One region of the Xenorhabdus sp. TS4 genome, then DNA from elsewhere that is predicted to be linked to it. Evidence: riboswitches for the same ligand, from Rfam matches in the RefSeq annotation. Region 1 holds a riboswitch; each other region holds the start of a gene.

Evidence for each region. A riboswitch is a leader RNA that binds a small molecule or an ion and turns the genes downstream of it on or off. The one in region 1 is predicted to bind thiamine pyrophosphate.
Region 2: another riboswitch for thiamine pyrophosphate. It lies ahead of thiC (phosphomethylpyrimidine synthase ThiC); the one in region 1 lies ahead of thiB (thiamine ABC transporter substrate binding subunit).
Region 3: another riboswitch for thiamine pyrophosphate. It lies ahead of thiD (bifunctional hydroxymethylpyrimidine kinase/phosphomethylpyrimidine kinase); the one in region 1 lies ahead of thiB (thiamine ABC transporter substrate binding subunit).

The regions. Positions count from the first base shown of each region.
Region 1 is NZ_NKHQ01000005.1:60,500-65,892, reverse strand. It holds gene ptsP (phosphoenolpyruvate--protein phosphotransferase) at 1-1,322, opposite strand, end outside; gene rppH (RNA pyrophosphohydrolase) at 1,332-1,862, opposite strand; TPP riboswitch at 1,985-2,089, shown strand; gene thiB (thiamine ABC transporter substrate binding subunit) at 2,224-3,237, shown strand; gene thiP (thiamine/thiamine pyrophosphate ABC transporter permease ThiP) at 3,213-4,817, shown strand; gene thiQ (thiamine ABC transporter ATP-binding protein ThiQ) at 4,810-5,393, shown strand, end outside.
Region 2 is NZ_NKHQ01000001.1:59,985-65,377, forward strand. It holds gene Xets_RS00195 (YjaG family protein) at 1-500, opposite strand, end outside; gene nfi (deoxyribonuclease V) at 577-1,254, opposite strand; gene hemE (uroporphyrinogen decarboxylase) at 1,259-2,323, opposite strand; gene nudC (NAD(+) diphosphatase) at 2,430-3,197, opposite strand; gene Xets_RS00215 (HAD family phosphatase) at 3,353-4,015, shown strand; TPP riboswitch at 4,086-4,210, shown strand; gene thiC (phosphomethylpyrimidine synthase ThiC) at 4,358-5,393, shown strand, end outside.
Region 3 is NZ_NKHQ01000082.1:55,746-61,138, reverse strand. It holds gene Xets_RS18210 (helix-turn-helix domain-containing protein) at 59-445, opposite strand; gene Xets_RS28760 (PhoP/PhoQ regulator MgrB) at 631-786, shown strand; gene Xets_RS18200 (amino acid permease) at 1,095-2,459, shown strand; gene cspC (cold shock-like protein CspC) at 3,256-3,465, shown strand; TPP riboswitch at 3,590-3,682, shown strand; gene thiD (bifunctional hydroxymethylpyrimidine kinase/phosphomethylpyrimidine kinase) at 3,726-4,523, shown strand; gene fbaB (class I fructose-bisphosphate aldolase) at 4,581-5,393, opposite strand, start outside.

The sequences.
Region 1 (5,393 bases):
GCGTTGAGCTGTACCAGAACCCGTTCTCCACTTTTTAGCCGTGCTTGTTTCTGCTGTTCATATTCAGCCAGCTTGCTGAGAACCTGTTCTTCTTCAATGATTTGTTGGTATTCCTGGGCAACCAGAGTCTCTGGTTCAATAAAAATCTCTCCACGATAACCATCAAGAATTAGTGTCCGATTGTGTAATAACTCAGGCTGGATATCCGCCCCCATGATAGCGGGAATACCCATCGCACGAACCAATATTGCAGAATGGGAGTGAGTCGCACCATCTCGTACAATCACACCAACCAATTGTTCTTGTGGCAACTCAGCCAACAAGTTGGCGCTGAGTTCATCAGCAACCAGAATAAAGCGTTCCGGCCACTGCCTGATCCCCGTGGAGGAACCATTCAGATGAAACAACACCCGTTGACCGAGCGCCCGCAGATCCGATGCCCTCTCGCGCATATAAAGATCTTGCAAACTGGCAAACTGTTCAGCATATTTTTCAATCACAGTTTTAATCGCCCATTCCGCCACAAAACCGTTATCAACGGCACAAAACAGATCCCGCTTGAGTTGAGGATCATTTAATAGATGGGAATAGAGATCAAAAATAGCGGCGCTTTCTTTCTGTGAACTGGCAGTAAAGCGCTTGCTGATACGACGGCATTCAGCGGTTGCTTCTTCAAGAGCCAAAGTCAGCCTGGAACGCTCAGCCTGATAATCCAGCGTCAATGCTTCAGTAACTTGTTCCAACAAAGGTTGGGAGCGATCTTGCCATCCCTGTGCCATAACAATGCCATTAGAAATAGCAAGCGCCTTAATACGGGTCTGACGATACTGGTCAAACAACCCTTTTGTTTGCGCCTGAGCGAGAACAGCAGCAAGCTGCATCGCCAATGTCACCATGAAAGATTCTTCACTTTCATTAAATAACCGTCGCTCATATTGCTGAACAACTAGTATTCCCTGCAATTGGCGACGATAAATAATCGGTACACCTAAAAAAGCCCGCAGACTTTCTTCTCTTACTTGGGGAATATATTTAAAACTGGGATGGTCACGGACATCAGCAAGATTAATTAATTCGGACAAACACCCAACTTGCCCCACAACGCCTTCATCAAAGGAGAGGCGAATTGCTTGCCCCTTGGGTTTTCTTAACCCCTTGGTTGCCATCAGGTAATAACATTGCCGTTGATGATCCGCCAAATAAATAGAACAGACATCCGTGTTCATTGCCAGACACGTTTCATTGACTAATAACTCAAGCGCTTCAGACAAATTAGCTGCCATCGCAACCTTTTCGACAATTTCCCGCAAGCGCATGAGCATAGCAATTACCTAATTTTTTCTACGACGATGTAAATAAGGTGAATGGAATAATGAAACCGGCTCCTGTGTTGACATCACAATAGAAGAGAATTCTTTCATCACACGGCGATATACATCTCGTTTAAAAGAAACGACCTGCCGGACAGGATACCAATAACTCACCCAGCGCCAACCATCAAACTCTGGTGTCTTACTGCGCTGCACATTAATATCCGCTTCATTACACAATAACTGCAATAAAAACCAACGTTGCTTTTGCCCGATACAAACAGGCTTTGTATCCCAACGCACCAAACGCTTGGGTAATTTGTAACGCAACCAACTCCGGGTTGAGGCAAGCACCCGTACATCTTTGCGATTTAAACCAACTTCTTCGAACAACTCGCGATACATCGCTTGCTCTGGTGATTCCCCTGGATTGATCCCCCCCTGAGGAAACTGCCAGGAATGCTGCCCATAACGGCGGGCCCACAGAACCTGCCCTTGGCGATTACAAATTACAATTCCTACATTCGGGCGGTAGCCATCATCATCGATCACCAGACTACCTCTCGGTATAACAAATTTAAAAAGATAGCTAATTGTTTCACACTCATCTCAAGCGGTAAACCTAAACCTCTATGATTAGACTTTGCAGACGTAGCCGAAATCTCTACAATACCGCCATCTCAACGGGGTGCGGCTGTCGCAAAACAGTATTGCTGAGAACAAACCCGTCGAACCTGAACCGGTTAGTACCGTCGTAGGGATTTGAGACGCTAATCATTGATATAACAGATGTCATTTTCATTTAGCATCTTCTCAGATCCTTTGCTATCTGCTAATAACAAACATTAGTCATTAATGTATATAATCATCAATATTTTTTAACTATTGATATATGCAACTATAGGAGAGCAAAGTGTTTACGAAATTATTTTCCAGCTTTATGGCTATCAGCCTGCTGTCTCTTTCTACCAGTGTCTTTGCTCAGACAGCTCAGACGAAACCTACCCTGACAGTTTATACTTATGATTCATTTGCCTCTGAATGGGGACCAGGGCCTGCCATCAAAAAAGCCTTTGAAGCAGAATGTGGCTGTGAACTGAAACTTGTTGCGTTGGAAGATGGTGTATCTTTGCTGAACCGTTTGAGGATGGAAGGCAAAAAAACACCCGCAGATATTATACTGGGGTTAGATAACAACCTGATTCAAGCCGCTCAGCAAACAGGGTTATTCACACCGAGTCACGTCGATACCTCAAAATTGAAATTACCCATCACATGGCACAACACGACGTTTATTCCTTACGATTACGGTTATTTTGCCTTTATTTACAACAAAAATACCCTGCCTCATCCACCCAAAAGTATGGATGAATTAATCAATAGCCACCAGAATTGGAAGATTATTTACCAAGACCCACGCACCAGCACGCCAGGCTTAGGACTACTGCTCTGGATACAGGAACTCTATGGCGACAAAGCCGTTCAGGAGTGGCAAAAAGTTTCCAAAAAGACACTCACCGTCACTAAAGGCTGGAGTGAAGCCTATGGCCTGTTTCTGAAAGGTGAAGGTGATATGGTGCTGAGCTATACCACATCACCTGGCTATCACATTATGTCAGAGAAAAAAGATAACTACGCCGCCGCTATCTTCAAGGAAGGACATTATTTGCAGATTGAAGTGGCCGCTCAAGTGGCCTCAAGTAAACAGCCAGAACTGGCGCAAAAGTTTATGAATTTCATGCTCTCTCCGGCATTTCAGCAAGTCATTCCAACAACTCAATGGATGTATCCCGTTATTGATATCCCGTTGCCTGATGTTTTCAAACAACTTCCTGTTCCTGAGAAATCGCTGCAATTCAACGCAGATGATGTGGCAAAACACCGTACAAAATGGATCCGTACATGGCAAAGCGCTGTCAGCCGTTAATCGCGGGTTGGTTATTGCCGGGGGTTATTGCCTCCGGCCTGTTAATTATGGTTGCCCTGTCAGCATTCGGGACGCTGTGGTGCAATGCGCCTGAAAGCCATTGGCAGGAATTCTTGCATGACAGTTATCTCTGGCATGTCATTCGATTCACCTTCTGGCAGGCATTTCTATCTGCCGTCTTATCGGTAATACCCGCTATTTTTCTGGCGCGAGCACTTTACCGTCGCCATTTTCCCGGCAAGACACTATTTCTGCGCTTATGTGCCATGACATTAATTCTTCCTGTTTTGGTTGCTCTATTTGGCATTCTCACTGTTTATGGTCAGACTGGCTGGTTGGCTAATATTTCCCAATGGATAGGCGTTGAATATCGTTTTACACCTTATGGTCTACAAGGGATTTTACTGGCGCATATTTTCTTTAATATGCCAATGGCTACACGGTTATTGCTGCAATCTCTGGAGAGTATTGCCATTGAGCAGCGCCAACTTGCCGCTCAGCTCGGTATGAGCGAATGGCAACATTTCCGTTTTATTGAGTGGTCTTATCTGCGCCGCCAAATTTTACCGACGGGCGCACTGATTTTTATGCTGTGCTTTGCCAGTTTCGCGACGGTTCTTGCCCTCGGTGGTGGCCCAGCCGCAACGACCATTGAACTTGCTATTTATCAGGCTCTCAGCTACGACTACGATCTTGGTCATGCCGCCCTGCTTGCCTTGATACAACTTTTTTGTTGTCTCGGTTTGGTGCTCCTTAGCCAAAAACTTAAAGGCGCACTTTCCGTTGGTTATGGGCACCAACAACAATGGCGTAATCCACAGGATTCATGGCTGCAAAAATTATCTGATGGTTTACTGATTGGCATCGCGTTACTGCTATTAATTCCCCCTTTATTGGCGGTCATCGTTGATGGCCTGAACCGTGATATTTTTAATGTTTTAAGCCAAACAGCTTTATGGCAAGCCCTTACAACCTCCATCATCATTGCTCTGGGCGCAGGATTACTGTGTGTTATTCTCACCATGATGCTGCTATGGAGCAGCCGAGAATTACGCTTACGCCATTCCCCGCGATGGGGGCAAGCAATGGAAACCAGCGGATTGTTGATCCTTGCTATGCCAGGGATCGTTCTTGCCACAGGCTTTTTTCTCTTGCTGAACACAACCATTGGTATACCTCAATCACCTTACGGGCTGGTTATCCTGACCAACGCATTGATGGCGATCCCCTACGCGCTAAAAGTATTGGAAAACCCAATGCGCGATCTGGCAGAGCGTTATAATCCCCTATGCCACTCCCTCAATATTCAGGGAATGCACCGCCTGTATTGGATCGAGCTTAAGGCATTAAAAATTCCATTGGCACAGGCGTTGGCTTTCGCCTGTGTATTATCCATTGGCGATTTTGGTGTGATCGCCTTATTTGGCAATGAAGATTTCCGTACTTTGCCTTATTACCTTTCCCAACAAATTGGGGCATATCGCAGTCAGGATGGTGCCGTGACCGCATTTCTGTTGCTCCTGTTGTGTTTTGTTTTATTCACTGTGATTGAACGCTTACCGAGCCGACGCCATGATTAAACTTGAAAATGTCATTTATGCTTATGAACACCTTGCCATGCATTTTAATGTGAGCGTCAAAGCCGGAGAACGCATTGCAATCCTCGGCCCTAGTGGGGCAGGTAAAAGCACACTGTTAAGTTTAATCGCGGGTTTCCAGTTTCCAGCACAAGGTGATATCTGGTTGGATGACGAAAATCATACGCATACTTCACCTTCCAAGCGGCCGGTTTCGATGTTGTTTCAGGAAAATAACCTGTTTTCCCATTTAACTATCGCGCAAAATATTGGTTTAGGATTACACCCTGGCTTACGGTTAAATGCTGAACAAAAGCAAATGCTGCAACAAATTGCCTCTCAAGTGTCACTGGAAGAGTGTTTATCACGCCTGCCCGCGCAACTTTCTGGTGGACAACGCCAGCGGGCAGCGTTAGCACGTTGTTTAGTCCGCCATCAACCGATTTTATTGCTGGATGAACCCTTTTCGGCACTTGATCCGGCTTTACGCAATGAGATGCTGGAATTATTGGATCAAATATGCACCGAACAGCAAATGACTTTACTCATGGTGTCCCATAATCTTGAGGATGCAGCCAA
Region 2 (5,393 bases), on a different contig from region 1:
CAATTTGCCAACAAACGGTAAATCTCCCATTGAATGTCCCATTCTTCCTCAATGGCTGGTAATACTTTTAACTCATCCTCAGTCAGTTCCCTACCGGCCTGCGTCATTTCCAGCATAGCAACAGTACGGATGGATGTTTCACTGACGGCTATTGCATGCTCTAACGTCGAGCCACTCAGACGAGAATGAATTACTTCACTCAATGCAATGCACGCATCAATCGCTGGATACACACCATAAATATCATAATCTTCTGATGATGGGATAATGGTTTCCAATTTTTCCAGCTGATTATCAAAATTCACTTTTACATCTTTAACGACCAAAATTTCCCACACAAGATCCAGAATGCGGCGATATTGTACAGGGTCTGCAAATCCGCTTTGGAGACAAAATGCCTGATAATTTGGATACATCCGCTCACATAGACTAGCCATAAAAGTCAAATGTTGCCAACTTTCGAGTTTCTCCAACCGCAGGTGGATCGGGTTTCTTAACATTGGTCGTTACTCATAATGCCTAATTTGCGTCGAAGTTTACCTGAAAATCAAGAATATCCACACTTTTCCGCCACAATTATAGATTTTTCTGTATTGTTTGCTCAAAAAACGGTCTATTTGAGGCAATCCCGTCCGCCCAACGGGTAGGTTCAGGCAGTTTATACCCCTTCATACACTGCTCAACCCAAAAGACCGCACTATCAATACTGATCCTATGTCCAAGGGAAATATAGAGCGGATTGCATCTTTTTTTACTTCTCAATACGACACCAATTTGTTCACCGTGATCCATCAATGGCTGACGGTCTCCCTGAACCTCGCCTACCAGCACATGTTCACCACACAAACGGCTTTTTGCCACCCCAATAGTGGGAACATCCACTAATACCCCAAAATGGCTGGCGATACCAAAACGCCGAGGATGGGCAATGCCCTGACCATCCACCATCACCAAATCAGGCCGCAAACTTAATTTTTGCCATGCAGCTATCAATGCAGGATATTCACGAAATGAGAGTAAACCGGGGATATAGGGAAGTACCGTATCAATTCTGGCAATTTGGTACTCGACCAATTCTAGTGAGGGATATTGCAATACCGCAATGGCGGCACGCGTCACCGTACCGCTTTTTTCAAACCCAACATCAGCACCCGCAATGAACCTTGGCGTAAAAGACGCAGAAAAAGCATCATGGCGGATAACCAGCCGTGATTTTTCTATCTGTTCCTGACGTAATGCCTTTGTATCAATCATAAAATCATTGATGGTATTCTACTGAAAGTCTATGCACTGCTTCGACAAATGCGCCTGCGTGCTCTGGCGGAACATCCTGATGAATGCCATGCCCCAAATTGAAAACATGCCCACTGCCCACACCAAAATCTTGTAAAATTGTCGAAACTTCTTTTTCAATTCGTGCGGGTTGGGCATATAGCATGGATGGATCCATATTACCCTGCAAGGCGACCTTATCTCCAACGCGCCGACGTGCATCAGCAATATTCGTTGTCCAATCCAAACCCAGTGCATCACATCCTGTCGCCGCCATCGCCTCAAGCCACTGCCCTCCCCCTTTGGTGAACAGAGTAACAGGTACACGGCGTCCTTCATGTTCGCGGATCAAACCATCAACAATTTTATGCATATATTGCAGGGAAAACGCCAGATAATCGCGATGAGACAAAACCCCACCCCAAGTATCGAAAATCATGACAGATTGAGCGCCGGTTTTTATTTGCGCATTCAGATATAGAATAACGCTGTTTGCCAATTTATCCAGTAACATATGCAATGTAGCAGGCGCCGTATACATCATGGCTTTAATTTTGGTGAAAGCCTTGCTGCTTCCGCCTTCAACCATATATGTGGCCAATGTCCACGGGCTACCAGAAAAACCGATCAAAGGAACTTGCCCTGCCAATGCTTTACGGATAACCCGCACTGCATCCATAACATAGCCTAACTCCAGTTCGGGATCAGGCACAGGCAATTTTTCTACATCAGCATGATTCTGAATCGGAGAATGAAAACGTGGCCCTTCTCCCGTTTCAAAATACAGCCCTAATCCCATCGCATCAGGAATAGTCAAAATATCAGAAAACAGGATAGCTGCATCCAGTGGAAAGCGGCGTAAGGGCTGGAGAGTAACTTCACAAGCCAATTCGGTGTTTTTACATAACGAGATGAAATCTCCCGCCGCCTGACGCGTAGCTTTATATTCAGGTAAATATCGACCGGCCTGACGCATCATCCATACCGGTGTGATATCGACGGGCTGACGCAATAAGGCACGCAGATAGCGGTCGTTTTTCAACTCATTCATGGCAAGCTCCCTTGATTAATTTATGCACGACAAACAGACGAGAAAACTGGCGCAGTTTAACATGCCTGAATTTGAACTTCTGGCATAACCTCCAATAACGTGATGATTACTGATGACGGCATAACGCAACCGTATCTTCAATTAAACGGCGAGCAATCGTATCAGGGGGAGGAATCAAGGGAAGATTATCATAACGATACCAACCTGCACTGATAAGTTCGATGGGGTCAATATTGATTTCACCGCTCTCATAATCGGCCAGAAAACCCACCATCAATGAATTCGGGAAAGGCCACGGCTGGGAGGCGACATAGCGCAAGTTACGGATCTTAATCCCGCTCTCCTCCATCACTTCACGATGCACAGCCTCTTCCAGAGTTTCTCCCACTTCAACAAAACCGGCCAGCACTGTATGAATCCCATTGCGATGACGCTGATGTTGTGCCAGCAAGATATGGTCGTCACGGCGAATGCCGACAATGATGCTGGGTGCAATTTGTGGATAGTAATGTTCATGGCAATGGTTGCACAAACAGGCCCATTCACGCTGACTATGCTGCATCTCATGACCACAATAACCACAATAGTGATGTGACCGATAAAACTCAGCCAATTGCACCCCACGCCCGACCAACTGAAATAACTTAGCATCCCGATCAGCAAGTAAACGGGGAGAGGACATATCTGAAGCCATTTTCTGACGAACCAACCAAACCGTTTCCCCTAACCACTCACCGATGGGTTGTGCTATCTGACCTTGCAATGACCACTGATTGGCCGTACCTAAAGGTAACTCCCCTTGTGGTAGCCAAACCCGATTTTCAAGACTGACAATCCACCAGCCTTGTTCTCTACCTATCAGTTTTTGTTGCATAATATCTGTTCCATCATTGGTTATGTCATTATTCCCATGATACTTTGCCCAAAATCACTACAAACAAAGCATACGCCTTTTTATCTTATTTCGTCTTCAATCTTGTTATATTAACCCTGTTTCTGAATACCCTTCTTCAATTAGGAATCACAGTAATGTCAAAGAAAATCGCTGTATTTGATCTGGATGAAACACTGATTTGTGGGGATTCCGGCCGCCTTTGGACGGAATATCTATGGGAAAAAAGAATTATTACCGATCCTCGTTTTATCGAAGCAGATCAAAAAATGATATCTGATTACTGTGCGGGTAAGCTGGATATGCAGAAATATCTGGCTTTCAGTTTACAGGCACTCCAACAAATTCCTGCTGAACAAATAGATATCTGGTTGGCCGATTTTGTGGAAACCAAAATCAAACCCATTTTTTATCCTGCCGCCAAAAAACAATTGGCTATTTACCAACAGCAGAACATCCCAATCATTATTATTTCCGCTACCGTTTCTTTCATAGTTAAAAAAATCGCGGCTGCATTTGGCATCCAGACAGCAATGGGTATTGATATGGTAATGAAAGCGGGGTGCTATACTGGCGATATTCAGGGAATTGTAACCTTCCGTGAAGGCAAAGTTGCCCGCCTGCAACAATGGCTTGAAGAACAAAACTTATCCCCACAACATATCTCATTTTATACCGATTCCATAAATGACTTGCCAATGTGTTTATTTGCTGACGAAGTCTTTACTATTAACGCAGATAATAAATTGCAATCAGAAGCTGAAATACGCGGTTGGAAACAGTTGAAGTGGGTTTTATAAAATAATTTAGTGTGCTGTTCCCCAAAACGGGGGTTGTAGTTTTCACAATCCCCTTTATACTTTGGGGTGTTTTTTCTTGTCGGAGTGCCTAGCGTTCAACGTATATCACGATGGACACAGGCTGAGACCGTTAATTCGGGATCCGCAGAACCTGATCGGGCTAATACCCGCGAAGGGAACAAGAGTAATCACCCCGCTGCCAGTCATCGTACATCTATGCAAATACATGTACAGATACCAATCAGCACCAACCATTACTCCCTGCGAGCTCCAGACAAGCAATTTTCTCAACTTAAGCCTGCTCAACAATGAGACAGGCGATAACACAGTCAGGAATTTGCTATGTCTAAGTCCAACAATATCGTTATTTCGGATACTGTTATTCCAACGGCTGATATCTCGCCTAAAATCCAGCCAGCACGGCCCCGTAAGGCTCAAAGAGATGCGGCACAAACATTTATCCATTCCGTTCAAGGGATCACTTTTCCCAATTCAAATCGCATTTACCTTGAAGGCTCACGTCAAGATATTCAAGTACCTATGCGTGAGATCCAACTTTCTCCTACACTCATTGGTGGCACAAAAGAAAATCCCCAATTTGAGGAAAACGAACCCGTTCCCGTTTATGACACTTCTGGCGCTTACGGCGATCCGGCGGCCATACTGGATGTCGAGAAAGGCTTACCTAAACGCCGCCAACCGTGGATTGATGAACGCAATGATAGCGAGCCTGTTTCGGTTCTCAGCTCCGATTTCACGCAACAGCGCCTTACTGATGCCGGACTAGATCACCTGCGCTTTCATCATCGCCCGCATCCACTAAAAGCCAAATCGGGCAAACGGGTTACCCAGTTGCACTATGCACGCCAAGGGATCATCACACCAGAAATGGAATTTATCGCACTACGCGAAAATATGGGGCGTGAACGTATTCACAGTGAAATCTTGCGCCAGCAACATGCAGGGCAAAATTTCGGTGCTAACTTACCGGAAAACATCACACCAGAATTTGTCCGCCAAGAAGTGGCTGCCGGCCGCGCGATTATTCCCGCCAACATTAATCATCCTGAATCTGAGCCGATGATTATTGGTCGTAATTTCTTAGTGAAAGTGAACGCCAATATCGGTAATTCCTCCGTCACATCATCCATTGAAGAAGAGGTGGAAAAACTGATTTGGTCTACCCGCTGGGGTGCAGATACAGTGATGGATCTCTCCACCGGACGCTACATCCACGAAACCCGCGAATGGATACTGCGCAATAGTCCGGTTCCCATTGGTACTGTCCCGATTTATCAGGCACTGGAAAAGGTTAACGGCATCGCAGAAAACCTGACATGGGAAATGTTCCGCGACACTTTACTGGAACAAGCCGAAC
Region 3 (5,393 bases), on a different contig from region 1:
GATATAAGTAAGTTGAGACATGGCGGCCATGATGAATGGCCGCTAACGATACCAAGTTTTATGATTCGCAGTTGTAAGTTAAATGTAGTGGAAGCTTAACTTCAAGTTCAATATCTGTACTTTGGCGAAAATCATAAGGTGTAATGCCGTACTCTTTACGGAACATATAGGTGAAATGGGATTGGGAGCCAAACCCGAAATCCAGGGCAATATCAAAAATAGGCAAAGAACTATTTTTCAACAGATAAACAGCGCCAGCTAAGCGTCGTTGACGGATGTACTTCCCAAGAGATATGCCGGTAACTTCCTTGAATATTTTCTGCATGTGCCAAAGTGAATAGCCAGAATAAGCAGCAAGCTCTTCAAGATGAATGACACGGCCAAGATGGTTTTCTATCCATTTACTCAGTGCGCATACAAGTGCTAAGTGGTTATCTTGTGCCATTACAATTTTAAATTGGTTGAAGGTTGGGGAAGTATACACAACTTCTTTTCAAGATGACAAAACCCATCATTAATAGGGGGTACAGTGATTAGATAAAAAACTTTAATACACTATTATCAGTCTATCATATGATAACCTCCTATAATATTTTATTATAAAGTTAACTACAATGAAATAATCCTAAGGTGACCTCATTGAATACTAAAAAAATCCTTTTAGCTCTGTGCTTGATATTGATATGTTTGTTTTTGTATTTGTTAGCGTTGGACGTACACTGTGAGCAAGGTAATGATGTGTTCGAATTAGGTGTTTGTTCCATCACCCGATACTTACCTTTTTGACATTCAATCAACCATTATTCTGCCTGCATGTGTGTTAATATGTATTTGCAGTATTCATTCTTTGTAAATGGTGTTTTAATATCCACCTGATACGAAATAACAAACACAATACTGCGTTAAATTAGTAAATAACTCAATCACATATAATATGTTGAAGGAATTATGTTGAGGAAATTTGAACTCGGCAGATTTTGCGCAATTTGAGAAGAGTAGGAGAATTTCTGGCTCTATTCAGGTACAAAGATTCAAAACAACAAATAAAACAACTTTAATGAGACGGATTCTAAGCATCATAAAAAGAGGATTAGATGGCAGAACAACAAGAACAACAATCTACGCTTAAGCGTGGTTTAAAGAACAGGCATATTCAGCTTATTGCTCTCGGCGGTGCAGTAGGAACGGGGTTATTTTTAGGTATTGCCCAAACCATTAAAATGGCAGGGCCTTCAGTGCTTCTTGGGTATGCGCTCGGCGGATTTATCGCATTTTTAATTATGCGCCAACTGGGCGAAATGGTTGTTGAAGAGCCAGTCGCAGGGTCATTTAGCCACTTTGCTTATAAATATTGGGGAAATTTTGCCGGTTTTCTATCAGGCTGGAATTATTGGGCAATGTTTATTTTGGTTGGAATGGCAGAATTAACGGCTGTTGGTATGTATATCCAGTATTGGTGGCCGGAAGTTCCAACATGGGTTTCTGCCGCAATATTCTTTGTACTGATCAATCTCGTCAATCTAATTAATGTTCGGTTATATGGTGAGACCGAATTTTGGTTCTCTATCATTAAAGTCAGTGCTATCGTCGGGATGATTATCTTTGGGAGTTATTTGCTGATTAGCGGTAATGGTGGCCCACAGGCAAGTATCACCAACTTGTGGCAGCAGGGCGGCTTTATGCCAAATGGGTTTTCTGGCTTGATTATGGCGCTGGCTGTGATCATGTTTTCATTTGGTGGCCTGGAAATGGTAGGCATTACCGCAGCAGAAGCAGAAAATCCTGAGAAAAATATTCCAAAAGCCACTAACCAGGTTGTTTATCGCATCTTGCTGTTCTATATCGGTTCATTGGCTATTTTGCTGTCGTTGTATCCGTGGGAGAAGGTGGTAGAAGGCGGTAGCCCATTCGTTTTGATTTTCCATGATCTGGATAACTTCTGGGTAGCGAATGTGCTGAATGTGGTGGTACTAACGGCGGCGTTGTCTGTTTATAACAGTGGTGTGTATTGTAATAGCCGGATGTTGTATGGTTTGGCTAAACAAGGTAATGCGCCTCATGCACTCACAAAAGTTAACAAACGCAATGTACCTGTCTTGTCTATTGGTTTATCAGCGCTGGCAACATCAATTGGTGTATTAATTAACTATGTTATACCCGGTAAGGCATTTGAGTTGCTAATGGCATTAGTGGTAACAACACTGGTCATTAACTGGATTATGATTTGTTGTGCTCATTTGAAATTCCGTTCAGCTAAAGATAAAGAAGGTGTCAAGACGAAATTTCAGGCACTGTGGTATCCATTTGGAAACTATCTGTGTTTAGTATTCCTGGCATTCATTCTCATCATTATTCTAATGATGCCACCAATTCGTATTTCAGTTATCTTGATGCCATTTTGGATTGGTGTCTTATGGATTGGTTATTTGATTGTTCGCTCAAAAAAGGCTAAGAGATAAGCAGATTAGTTGCCAATCCATGCCATGCTTTTTCAGCCGAGTATATTATGCCCGGCTGATTGTTATTGTCAGTGCTAAATAATACATTACCGTTATTTTATGTAACTAAACGCCATTATCTGGTGAATTCCATTTTTAATAAAATATTATTTCTGTATTTTCTCCATAATTCAGAATAAGAGTGTTTATACTCTTTTTTGGGCAATGTAGTTTCATTTTAGACTCTAACAACTCCAGCAAAATGTACTTTATGAGATTAATAAATCGTATGAGAAAGATCATATGGATGAATAGTAAAAAATCATCCTACAAATATTATAATTGAATAATATTTAATAAATGATAAACAAAAAGTAAGTTGGTTACATGTAAAACGACTATATTGTCTGTTCAAAAATAATAAGTGAAATTAGCTATAATTTTTATAGTTATCTAAAATGAATTTTGCATAACGATAACTCTCTGGTCTACACCATAATAGATATGGAAAACAGTATTATGTATTAGTCTTATTAAAGGTATTTATTGGAGTGAACTTTTCTTTTTATGTGAATTCATGAGGTTATGTGACTTAAAAATTATTGAGTAATTTCAAATAAGAATAGAGATTAAGGATTTTAAATATGTGCGTTGGCTCGAGCACCTGAAAAAAATGGCTTGCGATTATATAAAGAGTATGTGATAAAACACATGGGTAAACGAAGTACTGTTCTGTTAATAAATAACAGCAACTAATACTGGTTTGTTTATTTTTATGCCAATAGGCTAATAAAGTGATTCAAAGGAAATTTTTGAAATGGCAAAAATCACTGGTACTGTGAAGTGGTTCAACGAGTCTAAAGGTTTTGGTTTTATTACTCCAACTAATGGTAGCAAAGATGTATTTGTACATTTTTCTGCAATTATGAAAGATGGATTTAAAACATTATCTGAAGGCCAACAAGTTGAGTTTGAAATTCAGGATGGCCCTAAAGGTCCTGCTGCTGCAAATGTCACAACTTTATAGTAATAAATTTAATTTGGCTGGTATCTAATTACTGGCTAAATCTATTTATCGTTAGTTTGGTTTTAATATCTGACGGTAACCTATTGCAAATATCACTCTATTGGAGTACTAATAGGGTGATTTTTATTTTGACTCGGGGCGTTCTTTACTGAACTGAGAAGTACCCGTATTACCTGATCTGGATAATGCCAGCGTAGGGAAGTCATGGTATCTCTTATTCCGATACCGCTTTTCTTTAGCTGGTGGTAGGAATCACCATAATGAGAATTAACTCACTGACTATCGCAGGAACCGATCCTAGCGGTGGTGCCGGCATCCAGGCCGATTTAAAAACCTTTTCCGCGCTTGGGGCTTACGGTACGACAGTTGTTACTGCGTTGGTTGCACAAAATACACTGGGCGTACAATCCGTTTATGAGCTTGATCCCCTTTTTGTTGCTGCTCAGTTAGAATCAGTACTTTCAGATGTCAGGATAGACAGCACCAAAATTGGTATGTTGTTGAATGCAGCCAATATCGCTGTAATAGCAGAGTCGTTTCATCGTTATCCTATTCCCTACATTGTATTGGATACAGTCATGGTGGCGAAAAGCGGTGATCCCTTGTTATCACCGGAGGCCATTACCGCAATGGTAGAGCAATTGCTGCCACTTGTTTCTCTGATCACCCCTAATTTGCCGGAAGCGGCAGCCATATTGAACAGTGATCTTGCTAATACTGAAGATGAAATGTTACAGCAGGGCAGAGCATTACGTTCAATGGGATGTCAGGCGGTTTTATTGAAAGGCGGACATTTGAATAATGAGGAAAGCCCGGATTGGCTTTTTACCCCGGAAGGGGAGTGGCGTTTTACCGCACCCAGAATAAATACATGGCATACTCATGGGACTGGTTGTACTTTATCTGCGGCACTTACTGCATTGCGTCCACGTTATTCTGATTGGCAAAGTACGTTACCGGTTGCCAAAACATATTTACAAAATGCGCTGATACAGGCGGATAGTTTGCAAGTTGGTCATGGCATTGGACCCGTCCACCATTTTCATCAATGGTGGTGAATTTTTGGATAATGGGGATGCAGAGATCCCCATTTTGAACGTACTAAATCTAATTGATTAGGCGATGGTAATTTTCTTATCGAGATAAACATCCTGTACGGAGTGGATTAACTCAACGCCCTCTTTCATCGATTTCTTGAACGCCTTGCGGCCAAGGATCAATCCCATCCCTCCGGCACGTTTATTGATAACGGCAGTGCGGACAGAATCACTTAAGTCATTGTTCCCAGAAGCACCACCTGAATTGATTAATCCAGCGCGTCCCATATAACAGTTAGCAATTTGATAACGAACGAGATCAATCGGATGTTCGGTGGTCAAATTGCTATAGACGCGTTTATCCGTATGCCCAAATCCAATAGCAGTATAACCACCATTAGTTTCAGCCATTTTTTGTTTAACGATATCGGCCCCGATCGTTGCAGCCAGGTGATTTGCCTGGCCGGTTAAATCGGCGCTGGTGTGGTAATCAACCCCATCTTTCTTGAAAGCGGAATTACGCAGATAAGCCCACAACACAGTGACCATGCCGAGTTCGTGAGCACGTTCAAAGGCGGCTGAAATTTCTTCTATTTGGCGGCGTGATTCGGGCGATCCATAATAGATTGTTGCACCTACCGCAACTGCACCCATGTTAAATGCCTGTTCGACACTGGCATACAAAGTTTGATCATATTGGGCGGGATAGGTCAAAGTTTCATTGTGATTAAGCTTAACCAGAAACGGGATCTTATGAGCATAACGGCGAGAAACAGACGCCAGGACACCGTAAGTAGAAGCAACACAATTACAGCCTGCCTCAATCGCCAGTTCAACGATATTTTTGGGATCAAAATAGAGAGGATTGGTAGCGAAAGAAGCGCTGGCGGA